Regions from separate parts of the Vibrio eleionomae genome, predicted to be linked through region 1. Evidence: riboswitches for the same ligand, from Rfam matches in the RefSeq annotation. Region 1 holds a riboswitch; the other holds the start of a gene.
What was found. A riboswitch is a leader RNA that binds a small molecule or an ion and turns the genes downstream of it on or off. The one in region 1 is predicted to bind thiamine pyrophosphate.

Region 1 (6,437 bases):
GAGTGATTAAATTCACTGTGGTAGATCCCTTGGCCTGCGGACATCAGTTGGAATTCGCCTTGTGGCAACGTTTCAATATTGCCGCCACTGTCTTTGTGCGCGATAGTGCCTTCTAACACAAAACTAATGATTTCCATGTTGCGGTGACCGTGGGTTTGAAAACCTTGATCAGGTTGCACAGTATCATCATTAATCACGCGTAAAGCAGAAAATCCCATATGATGAGGATCGTAATATTGGCCAAAGGAAAAGGTGTGATAACTATTAAGCCAGCCTAAATCGACATGCCCTCGTTCTTGCGCCGCCCTTTTTTCGATCATGGAGTGTCCTTCATTCAAATTTTTTAGAGATGTTTGTTATTTTAAATCAACTGTCAAAATGCAAAATTGGCAAATCTCGTTGGTAATCATCAAAAAAATTGAACGAATTCCGCTGCACATGATTCACTTTTTGTGTGCAGCGGTGATGATCTAAACTAGATTCATCGCACTATTATTAGCTATAACGTCACCTCTAAATGTGTTGCTTATCTGATTATTGTCCAATTGGTACACGTTATCGAGCATTAAAGCGGCAAAACTACCAGGGCCTTGCGCCTTATGTGACGTAATTTCCCCTGCGATTCCCCAAATTGCTGTGGCAGCGAATCCTGACGTTTCACCAACGGCTGCAAATGCACCCACCATAGCACTGAGACTACAGCCAGTACCTGTTACATAAGGCATGAGCGTGCTGCCGTTGTAGAGGTGAACCTGTTGAGTTGGGCTAATAATGACATCGGTGGCGCCGGAAATCACAATCCCTGAAACCCCAGGCCTTAAAAGTTGATAACCCGCATCAATGACGTCAGTGGACTCTGCCGTGCTATCGACTCCTTTAGTGTTCCCTTTCATGCCACTTAACGCTTTAATTTCAGAGGCATTCGCGCGAATAATGAGATTTTCAGCAAGCGTGCAAAAGGTTTGGCTAACCTGAGTTCGATATTTCGTCGCTCCGCATCCCACGGGATCAAGTACCACAGGGATGCCCGCATGATTGGCACATTCGATGGCATAATGCATTTGATTGACGCGCGTTTCGTTGAGTGTGCCGATATTGACCACTAACGCGCCGGCCATGCTGATCAACTCAGCCATTTCGTGTCGTGAGTTCGCCATGATAGGGGAGGCGCCGACAGCGAGTAATGCATTCGCACAGTAGTTGGTCACCACATCGTTGGTCATATTGATCACTAATGGTTGTATTTGTCGTACTTTGTGCAGAGCCGTAATAATGTCATGAGTCATCATAGTTGTACCTCATGACGCGGCTTGGTAACGCGACTCTGCTTTTTGGTGGGGAACATTATAGAGCGTTGGCTAGGATGCAAATACATGTGGTTCACCGGCCCGTGTCCATGCCCGACAGAGAGACGGTCAGCATAATTTAATGACTGAGTAATATAGTGTTTACTGAGTGAAATCGCATTCACTAAATGTTCTTTATGTCCTAGGTGGGTTGCTATCGCCGAGGAGAGTGTACATCCCGTACCATGAGTATTGTTGGTATCGATTCGTTGTCCGTGAAAGGTAAACTGACTCTCCTTATTTAGTAGAACATCACAGGCATCATGTTGAGAAAAACTGTGGCCTCCTTTGAGTAAAATCGGGGTATCTAGTGTTCTTAAATTCTGACAAAACTCCGCGAATTGCTGGTCAGTTTTAGGTTCCGGTTGCTTGGATATGACCGCAGCTTCATGCCAGTTAGGCGTGATGACCGTGGCAAGAGGGAAGAGTTCTCTTATTAAGGTGCTTACTGCGGTAGATGCGAGTAATTCGTCACCACTTGTTGCCACCATAACGGCGTCCAGAACAACGTTGGTGACTTGATACTGACGCAGCTTTTGCGCGACGATGGCGATACTTGCCTCGTTAGGCAACATGCCAATTTTGACGGCATCGATGTGGATGTCTTGGAAGACGGCGTCTAATTGATGTTCAATATGCGTTTCCGGCACAGGTAGGATATCCAGCACACCTTGCGTGTTCTGCGCTGTTAAAGCGGTAATTATGCTGCATGCATATCCACCATTGGCGGAAATACTTTTTATATCGGCTTGAATTCCCGCGCCGCCGCTGCTGTCTGAGCCTGCTATGGTCAGGATATTTGGAATAAAAGAAATGTCTGTTTTAGGTTTCATGGTTTGCTCCTAATACACGACATCAGGAACAAACAAAACCACTAACTATGCAAAGGAGAGGTTTTGTGATTGAGAGTAACTCTTATCATTTGGGTACCAATACGAGTTACCGCAGTCATAGTTCCCTACGCCAGTATTAACTGAATCAGGTTCAACGGGTCTCGCATTGCGATCTCAGCCTAAAGGCACCCCGACTATCACCAAGTATCCTAGCAACTTCATTTATTTAAGCAATCGATAATTACGTATTATGTGTGTGCTAATGAGATTTTAAGGTGAGCTCTGCAACACGATAGTTAAGTTCGAATGGGTCAAACCTAAAGTGTTGCAAACTCTTATTTACTGCGATGATCTGGTGGTAATACGTAATCGGTATAAGCGGCATTTCATTCACTAACAAGTGTGCAGCAAGTTGAGCATTCCGCTGGTACTGAAATTTATCCGTTTCACTGGTGAGTGTATTTAATAGAGCCAGCAATTTAGGTGAAGACCAATTCATCGGTCCCCATGCAGAATTAGTGTGCTCGGCAAAGTCGTTAAGTAATATCGGCAGAGGATCGGATAACATGCCGTAATTACGAGCAATTAATGCCATGTCTAGAGTGCCATCATTCTGTTTCGCTGGAATGACTTGCGCATCGATAATCTGGACTTTGAGAACAACACCGACTTGTTTCAATTGGTTTTGAATTGCGGTGGCAATCAGCGGAAGTTCCGGCCTATCTGCGTAGGTTACTAAATTGAGAGTGAAAGTTTTTCCATCTCGTTGTAGTACGCCTTGCGAATTTAATTGCCATCCAGCGTCGGCTAATAGTTTGCGAGCCTCTGCTAAATTGCGGTGTCGGTTCTCTAATCCATCGATATGCCATGCGCCTAATGCAGGAGAAAAAAGTTGATAAGCTTCCGAGCCCGGTAAACCTAATTCTTTATTGGCTATTTCATGTCGGTCAATGGCTAAACTTAGTGCGTGGCGTACCTTAACATTATTGAGATAAGGATGGGCGTTGTTGAGTTTTAACATCACTGTACGAGGCATAGCCGCCACTTTCATATGGAGGTTTTTACTGTTTTTTAGAGCCTCCATACTGGCAGGGTCAATGGAATACGCGATATCAGCTTGGCCACTTTGTGCAAGTAAAGCACGACTTTCAGGGCGATGACCTGAGAGATAATTGAGTTGCGGGATATTCGCAGGTTTACCCCAGTAAGTGGTGTAAGCGGTAGCCTTAACAATATTAGGCATCTGCAAGTTTGTTATCTCGTAAGGACCCGTGCCAATTATCTGGGTAATGTTACCATTATCATCAAAAGATTCAGGTGCAAGAATTGCCGTTGAATAGTGCGCTAATACAAACAGTAATGGACGATACAGCCGTGATAAGCGAATGATCACCTGCTCATCATCGTGGGTGATGTTGGTGATTGGGACTTGTTGAAGTACGCCAGAATGTTGCTGCGCGCGCTTAAGATCATTGACGACGATATGTGGAGTCAGTTCGGTGCCATTATGAAAGGTGACTTTGCGTCTCAACATAAAAGACCAAGTTAACCCATCTTTACTTTGCATCCAGCTTTTCGCTAGCAAAGGTTCAGGATTGGCCTTTTCATCGACAGCAACCAATGATTCAACGATTTGTAAACGGCTGAATACGTAGCCATTGGTTGAAAGTTCACGGCTATGAAACTCAAATGGCCCAGATATGCTAATGGCCTGTTTTGCGGTACTTTTCTCTGTTGTGGGCCAAAAACTTAACCCAGCAGCTATCAATACGATTGCTACCAAAAACCACTTCTTCATTCGAGTGATCGTCCTAAGTTACAGCCTCTCAATATCTGCCTGTGAATCGCCACAAACACCGTTAAGAGCCTTGTTGTGCATCTTGTAATGGGTCGGGTTATTCAAGCTGAGAACATCTGTTATGTCCAGACTAACTATAGTGAAGGTAATGGCTACTTACAATTTTTATAACAAAGGCTTATAGATTAATGTCGGGATAAAAGTGGTAAGCAAATAGTTGCATTTTGGTCATCGCGTTAAGATGTGAAGTCGGATATTAGAATCTGATCAGATTTATACAGTCATCGCCCATTTTACGTGCTAGATTGGATAAAGACTAAAGCAGATTTAACTGATTGAATAATCATTATATTAATAGGAAAGGAGTCCAAATTGAAAATAGCATTGGTTACTGGTGGTTCACGTGGCATTGGGCTTGAAACGGTACGCCGTTTAGCGGCTGAAGGCTATAAGGTGGTGACTTGCTCACGCTCAAAATCCAGTTGGAACGAGGCGCTTGATCTGTATCCAGATCTAGCTAATGTCGATCATAAAATCAGCGATATATCTATTGATAGTGACATTGAACAGTTATTTACCTACGTGAGTGAGACCTATGGCGAACTTCATGCCGCAGTAAATAATGCATCACCACAGATAGCGTCTAGTGGACGTTTTCATCAGGTGGAAAACTCATTATTAAAAGATACGCTTAATATTGATTTTTGGGCTCAAGCATTGTGCTTAAAACACGAAATTAAACTGATGAAAAAGGGCGCGGCGATCGTCAATATCAGCTCTGTGAATGGCTTAAGACCAACTCCAGGCGCATCAATGTATAGTGCAGCTAAGCATGCGATGGAAGGTTTAACTCGCTCACTGGCGCTAGAAAATATTAAAGATGGGATTCGCATTAACGGTGTGGCTCCCGGAGTAACTTGGACCCCGCGCTGGGAAGAGAAGCAAACCAACCACCCTAATATTCGCCAAGAAGTCTCGAATGTGGTGCCAATTGAGCGCTTTGCTCACAGTGAAGAAGTGGTCAACGCCATAGAATTTTTGCTGTCGGAGAAAGCCAGTTATATTGTTGGCCACACGCTGGTGGTTGATGGCGGGATTTCACTGACAGGTGCTTGAGGTTTTCAATCCGAACTTGCCCTACCAAACGTATCCGAAGTCAGATGTGGAATTTTAAATAATTTACAATTCAGTAACAACGTTGGTTAGGATAGACCAATAGTTCATTCAAATTCACAAGGTAAATATGGAAGCCCGAAAAGTTGCGGTTATCACCGGTGGTGGCAGAGGTATTGGTGCCGCTACTGCAAAACTGTTCGCTCAAAATGGTTATGCAGTATGTATTAACTATAAATCTAACGTTGAAGCTGCAAGTAGCTTAGCTGAGGAAATTGCAGCTAAAGGGGGGCAGTGCATTATAGTTCAGGCTGATGTCTCTCAAGAAGCTGGTGTGCTTCGTTTGTTTGATGTGGTTGATAAAGAGTTGGGTACGATATCCGTGCTTATCAACAATGCCGGTATATTGCAGAAACAAATGCGTTTAGAAGAAATGAGTGCTGAGAGAATTAATAGCATTTTAGTAAATAACGTTACAAGTTACTTCTTGTGCAGCCGTGAAGCTGTTAAACGAATGTCGAACAAAAATGGTGGATTAGGTGGTGTTATTGTTAATGTTTCTTCTGGATCAGCTCGTTCAGGTTCTCCAAACGAGTACATTGATTATGCTGCGTCAAAGGGAGCGATAGATACCCTAACGAAAGGTTTGTCGTTAGAAGTTGCTGCTGAAGGTATAAGAGTTAACTGTGTCCGCCCTGGGTTAATATACACTGACATGCATTCTGACGGTGGAGAGCCGAACAGGATTGAAAGACTTAAAAGTAAAATTCCACTTCAAAGAGGTGGCTTACCTGAAGAGGTCTCTGAAGCAATCTATTGGTTAGCATCTGAGAAATCTACGTTTTCAACGGGCAATTATTTGGATGTAACTGGTGGTTTGTGATTCATTAATTGAGCTACTTATTCCTAATAATGGCATATGCCTGTATTAAATTAAGGAGTTTCCAAGAATGTACATCAGAAAAGCCAAGGTCTTTGAGTTAGATATTGTCTACTCAATGGGTTTTGATGTTTGGAATGGCTGTCAGTCCTATGAGGAATATCTGGTTAATTGTCGAAACAGTAAAAAATATCAATCTGGCACTTGGTATGTGTTAGTCGAAGACGAGCAAATTGTTTCTTCTCTTATCGTCTATAGTGGGCTATTTAACCTAACGGAAGGGTGTTTTGGCATTGGTTCGTTAGCGACAACTCCCGCACAAAGAAACAATGGCTATGGTTCGGCGTTGATCAACTTGGTTAAAGCAGAATTGTTCAAGAATAGACGCTGTAAAGCGATTTACTTGCACTGTGATATTGGGCATGAGTATTACGAAAATCTTGGTTTTGTCAGTGTAAATAGCTCGG
Region 2 (6,437 bases), on a different contig from region 1:
TGCCCAATTCCAGCATCAATAACGACGGGTACATTAGCTTGTTCAACGATAATACGTAAAAACTCCTGAGCGATTACCCCTTGGTTACTACCAATAGGAGCAGATAGTGGCATTACAGTCGCACACCCTACCTCTTCTAATCGTTTACATATAACGGGGTCACAGTGACAATAAGGTAAAACAATGAAGCCCTGCTTAACTAAACTTTCCGCAGCTTGTAGGGTTTCGATGGGATCAGGCATCAGGTAACGACTATCAGGATGAATTTCTAACTTAATCCAATTTGTCGCGAATAAATCACGCGCTAACTGCGCCGCAAAAATGGCTTCTTCTGCACTACGAGCACCAGAAGTGTTTGGTAGCAAATTAACACCTAATGTTTTGAGGGTTTGATATAAATTTCGACTACCACTATCACCTAGTTGAGGGTCGACTCTCTTTAGTGCGACGGTGACTAATTCTGATTGACTCGCCTTAATCGATTCAGACATCAATTCGGTTGTAGCAAATTTTCCTGTTCCGGTAAAAAGACGCGAAGAAAATACTTTATCAGCGATTTTAAGCATCGTTTACCCTCCAACTACTGCACTAAATGTTGTTACCGAATCACCTTGTTCCAAAGTCACGCTCGACCATAATGAATTCGGTATTACCTGATAATTAATTGCCAACGCAATAGAGAGTGATTCAATTTCAAGTTTCTGCACCAAATCCAAAACGGTCGAATTAATATCGATGGTATAACGATTTCCATTCATTACTATTTCAATCATCTTCCTTCCCTCCCGATAGCCTATCTAGTTTAAAACGGATATGAGTATCCTCTTCAGTGACTCTTTGTTCTCTGCAGACAGCACATTGAGGATCAGCAACAATCGAATACTCACTCCAATCTCCTCGCTTGCCATCTAAGCGATATAGCCTATTTGTCGAAAAACTGATTTTCTGATGGGTAAGTAACTGAAGACAAGCTAGGCTTTGGTAATAGCCAATGATGCCAACAACAGGCGCAACAACTCCTAAATCAGCACAGTTTTTAGTTGCGGTGTGAACTTGAGGTGATTCAGGGAATAGGCAGGAGTAACAAGCTTGTTTTGGTGCGTAGTCCCAAATAGAGAATTGCCCTTTCCATCCTGTTACTGCTCCCGAAATGAGGGGAACTTTGCAACGATAGCAACACTGATTAATTTGCTGACGTGTCGGCATATTGTCACTACAATCGATGACAATATCAGCCAACGTGACTTCTAACATTAGTTGCTCATCGGTCATCCTACGTTTGATACATCGAACACGGCAATCCGCGTTTTGGATCTCTATAGTTGCTTTAAGTGCATCGACCTTAGCAACACCGACTTGAGCCATGTTAAAAGAAATTTGCCTAGGTAAATTATTGAGCTCTACTTGATCATCATCCACTAACACTAAACGACCAATGCCAGACGCCGCTAAACTGATCGCGACATGATTACCTAGACCACCACACCCGATTACTAAAACGGAACTATCAAGTAAACGAATTTGGGACTTTTCCCCCCACTCATGCAAGCAAATATGTTTGCTATAGCGAATAAATTGTTCATCAGTAAGAGAAGACATTGGCTTTACCTCTCTTCTCCAAAACATGGAATTTAGTCACGATCGATTCAAGCTGCTGGTGATTGAAATGGGCAGCCCTCACAACAGCGACACCATCCACACCTGTTTTATAAACGTCCAGAGCATTATCTAAATGAATACCACCTATCGCTACAGTCGGTAATCTTCCAAACGAACGAACTGACGATGAATCAATAAAACTTAGATAAGCGGCAAGCTTATGCAGCCCCTGTGGTTTTGATGGCATACTTTTCGTTGTTGTCGCGAATACATGCCCTAACGCGATATAGCTTGGCCTACATCTGATGGCTCGCAGTATTTCAAAATATCCATGAGTTGATATTCCAAGCCTAATATTGGCTTTAGTTAAGCAATCAATATTTTGCTGACTAATATCATCCTGACCTAAATGGACACCAAATGCCTGATGCTTTATTGCCAACTCCCAGTGATCGTTTATATAGACATTAGCTTGGTACTCTTTCCCTAGGGATATTGCGGAGATAATTTCTGATTCCAAACTTTCAGACCTATTATCCTTAATCCTAAGTTGAATCGTTTTGACACCATAGTCCAAAAGCTTTTTCAGCCATTTGGTATTATCAACAACAGGGTACAAACCAATCTCTTTGGATATCTCCGGAAAGAACGTATCAGAGCTGATAGAACTTATTTTGAATTGCCCTTCTTTAGCAAAGCAGAGATCAACAGGTACAGGAAAATCATCTTTCTTCACTGGCCAAGATGTTTCACGTGAAACATGTCCTAATACCCGCGCTAATGACAAACTATCTTCGAGCGTGAATTCCAGACAGAGTAACGTAAGCAGCCAACAGAAATGATAACGGATATTGATAGGCAAATTAGAAAATTGGGCTCCTATACCTTCGGTGCTATTTTCTAAAAACCATGCGTCTAATCCAGAAGCTTCCGGAGAAACAAAGATAGATCTGAGCAAAAACGATGGGCTCAGCGAATAAGCAGCGTCACCCGATACTAAACGACGAATGTCGGTAGAATAGTACAGATATAAGAGAGACCCCGACACGTCATATTGTTTCTCTCTCTTACTTATCCTACTTGGCAAAATATGGATTTGGTTTTTATCATCGAAAGAGATTGAAATAATGTCTCCAGATATAACTCTATACTCAATATCTATGGATGGTTCACAAAGTCCAAGTGTCTGCAGAAACTCCACATTTTTTTCTAATTGTTGCATTACCATATGAGTATCGAGGCCATCAACAGCCAACTGCTCAGGAAGATCAATGTTCATTATGACCTTCCCTCCTTTAAATCAGATTCAAGATAGAGCTGAGAACCTGAATCAATAAATCGTTGCGACATCATTTCCATGCCTCCAGTAACATCAGCCACATCTATCCGATTACTTGATACCGAATGAGATTGGCTAGCTGCATACTGGCGAACTTCTTGGGAAATTTTCATCGAACAAAATTTAGGACCACACATCGAACAGAAATGAGCAATTTTCCCAGACTCTTGTGGTAGGGTTTCATCGTGAAGTTTTCTAGCGGTATCAGGATCTAGAGATAAATTAAACTGGTCTTCCCAGCGAAATTCAAAACGAGCCTGAGATAATGCGTTATCTCTAACCTGCGCTCCTGGATGCCCTTTCGCTAAATCCGCAGCATGGGCAGCCAATTTATAAGTAATAAGACCTGTTTTTACGTCCTCTTTATTAGGTAACCCTAAGTGTTCTTTAGGAGTGACATAACAAAGCATCGCACAACCAAACCATCCGATCATAGCCGCGCCGATCCCAGAAGTAATATGGTCATACCCAGGTGCAATATCAGTAGTTAAAGGGCCTAAAGTATAAAATGGAGCTTCATGGCAATGCTCCATCTGCTCATCCATGTTCTCTTTAATCATATGCATAGGCACATGACCAGGGCCTTCAATCATGACTTGGACATCATGTTCCCAAGCAATTTTTGTTAGCTGACCTAGTGTATGTAACTCTGAAAATTGAGCTTCATCATTAGCATCAGCAATCGAGCCAGGGCGTAATCCATCACCTAAAGAAAGAGCAACGTCATACTCAGCGCAAATTTGGCAAATCTCTTCAAAATGGGTGTATAGAAAATTTTCTTGGTGATGCGCTAAACACCATTTAGCGATAATAGAACCACCTCGAGAAACAATTCCAGTCACTCGATTTGCTGTCATAGGTACGTATCTCAGTAACACGCCACAATGAATGGTAAAGTAATCAACCCCCTGCTCTGCTTGCTCAATCAAAGTGTCTCGCATCACTTCCCAAGTCAGATCCTCAGCAATACCATTTACCTTTTCTAGAGCCTGATACATAGGAACAGTGCCAATAGGAACTGGACTATTACGTAAAATCCACTCGCGTGTTTCATGGATATGTCGACCAGTAGATAAATCCATAATAGTGTCAGCTCCCCAACGAGTCGCCCACACTAATTTTTCTACTTCTTCCTCAATAGAAGATGACACTGAGGAATTACCAATATTAGCGTTAACCTTAACTAAAAAGTTACGCCCGATTATCATTGGTTCGGATTCAGGATGATTGATGTTATTGGGAATAATAGCTCGTCCTTCAGCGACCTCTTGGCGAACAAATTCCGGAGTAATATAAGAAGGAGTATTAGCAGAAAAGCGTTGACCTGGATGTTGTTTACTCAATTGAGGGTCAACCAAATTATCTAAGCGTTGATTTTCACGGATGGCAATAAATTCCATTTCAGGAGTAATAATGCCTTTTCGAGCATAATGAAGTTGAGTAACACAGTGTGAATGTTTAGCGCGTCGAATTATAGTTTGGTTAGGGAAGCGGCTGTCATTAAGTGTACGATCTTCCAAACGTTCTAATGTATAGGTGGACTTAGAATTGGCTAATATTTCGGTATCATCTCGTTGTTCTATCCACTGACTTCGCACACTCTCTAATCCTGACAAAATATCAATGGTTACATTAGGGTCAGTATAAGGGCCAGAGGTATCATAAACATAGATAGGGGCATTATCACGATACTCAGGGTTATCTTTGCTCCCACCGAGTAATGTCTTACTTAAGGATATTTTACGAAAAGGGACTTTTATCGTGGGGTTACCACCGAACAAATAGGACTTTTCTGAGTTAGGTAACGGCTCATTAGATAGTGATTGAATAAATTGTTTAGCGTGTAAACGGCTTTGCTTTCGACTCGACATAGCATTTTCCTCAATGAGTTAGATGGATAATGCTTGACGGATATATGCAACAAGAGCGATCAGTTAAATTGATCAAAGATAAGACAGAAATAGTAATAGAGCATTTCTGAGATGTGTCTTCTCTTGTTCCCTTCGCAGGTTCTAGCCTGATCAGGTTCAACGGATCCCGAACTAACGGTCTCAGCCATATGGCACTCCGACAAGTGAATTTTATTATATGCAAGCGAATTAAATACACAAAGGCCTTCTCTCATTGAACAACAAAAATGAGAGAAGGCCTTCAATTTAACATTTTATTTAAAATAAACTTAAGAACGCAGTAACCACTGATAGCCAACATAAGCCGCTGAGATACTGAATAGAACATTCAACAACACATTGAAACCTAGTTTAATGAATGCACCCTGCTCAATCATCAAGACGTTATCCATAGAGAACGTTGAAAATGTAGTTAACGCTCCTAAGAAACCAAGACCAACTACCTGACGCCATGGGTATGGAGCTAACCATTCGTTCTGAAAACATGCCATTAAGATTCCCATGATAAAAGAACCAATAATGTTGACAGATAGAGTACCGTAAGGAAATGCTCGTCCAAACATGGTAACGGTCCACTCAGAAATTAAATAACGAGAGCAAGCGCCAAATGCTCCGCCTATAGCAATAAACAGCAAAATAGATATTTGAGTCATATCGAAATCCACATAGTAATATTTGCTTACTATTGTAAACAAAAAATCGCCAATGCTAAGAAATAAGTACAAAAATCATCACTTTCATTTACCACTAATCCTACCTGAAAGAATAGATAAATAAAAAAGTTACAGGAGTCACTTATATCCGAATAAAAGTAGAATTGCTATAACGGGTAGATAAGACAGTAAAGTTCAGCATGATCAGATTTGTCTTTCAAAACCAAATCAAAAAGAACGAAAACTATAACAAAATAATCTCTGTCTCACAGTGGCTCAAGTTACATACTAAGGGGTAATAATATCTATCGAGCCGAACGATAAAAGAAACCCAGTATTCTTATAGAGCCGTAATTTAATGGTCTAAGGATCCACTTAGTTGAAAATCCTACTCTCTATATTTGACTGGGGCAAAAATCTAGAAACAAAAAAACACAGGCTTTTTAAGCTCAAAATAAAAAGCCCTAGCATTACTGCTAAGGCTTAAAATTATGGCAGGGGGGACTCGGCCGGCATTCCGGAGATTCGACTGGACGGCAGTCCAGCAGCCAAGATACACAACTCCATTAGTCAGATAACGAGTAGCTCTATCACTTAGGAGCAATTCACCATGATTCAGATGTAAAAAAAGCCTTAGCATTGCTGCTAAGGCTTCAATTATGGCAGGGGTGGAGAGATTCGAACTCCCAACACGCGGATTTGGAATCCGCTGCTCTGCCAATTGGAGCTACACCCCTAAAACATTAAATTTTTTATATGAAAAAACCCCAGTCTAAGACTAAGGCTTTTAAATAAGTGGCGGAACGGACGGGATTCGAACCCGCGACCCCCGGCGTGACAGGCCGGTATTCTAACCAGCTGAACTACCGCTCCGCGAAACTGGTTTTTACCGTAAAGTGTCTAACACTCTACCGTTTAAATTAAAGCCTGGCGATG

Region 2: another riboswitch for thiamine pyrophosphate. It lies ahead of thiC (phosphomethylpyrimidine synthase ThiC); the one in region 1 lies ahead of thiD (bifunctional hydroxymethylpyrimidine kinase/phosphomethylpyrimidine kinase).

The regions. Positions count from the first base shown of each region.
Region 1 covers NZ_WEKT01000042.1:22,187-28,623, reverse strand. Annotated here, with positions in the region: gene F9817_RS17625 (pirin family protein) at 1-320, opposite strand, end outside; gene thiM (hydroxyethylthiazole kinase) at 471-1,289, opposite strand; gene thiD (bifunctional hydroxymethylpyrimidine kinase/phosphomethylpyrimidine kinase) at 1,286-2,179, opposite strand; TPP riboswitch at 2,285-2,382, opposite strand; gene F9817_RS17610 (ABC transporter substrate-binding protein) at 2,439-3,977, opposite strand; gene F9817_RS17605 (SDR family NAD(P)-dependent oxidoreductase) at 4,350-5,093, shown strand; gene F9817_RS17600 (SDR family oxidoreductase) at 5,221-5,973, shown strand; gene F9817_RS17595 (GNAT family N-acetyltransferase) at 6,041-6,437, shown strand, end outside.
Region 2 covers NZ_WEKT01000005.1:49,788-56,224, forward strand. Annotated here, with positions in the region: gene F9817_RS04510 (thiazole synthase) at 1-566, opposite strand, end outside; gene thiS (sulfur carrier protein ThiS) at 570-773, opposite strand; gene F9817_RS04520 (HesA/MoeB/ThiF family protein) at 766-1,599, opposite strand; gene thiE (thiamine phosphate synthase) at 1,583-2,878, opposite strand; partial or broken gene thiC (phosphomethylpyrimidine synthase ThiC) at 3,018-4,809, opposite strand; TPP riboswitch at 4,920-5,018, opposite strand; gene crcB (fluoride efflux transporter CrcB) at 5,118-5,501, opposite strand; tRNA gene F9817_RS04540 (tRNA-Trp) at 6,162-6,238, opposite strand; tRNA gene F9817_RS04545 (tRNA-Asp) at 6,298-6,374, opposite strand; rRNA gene rrf (5S ribosomal RNA) at 6,427-6,437, opposite strand, start outside.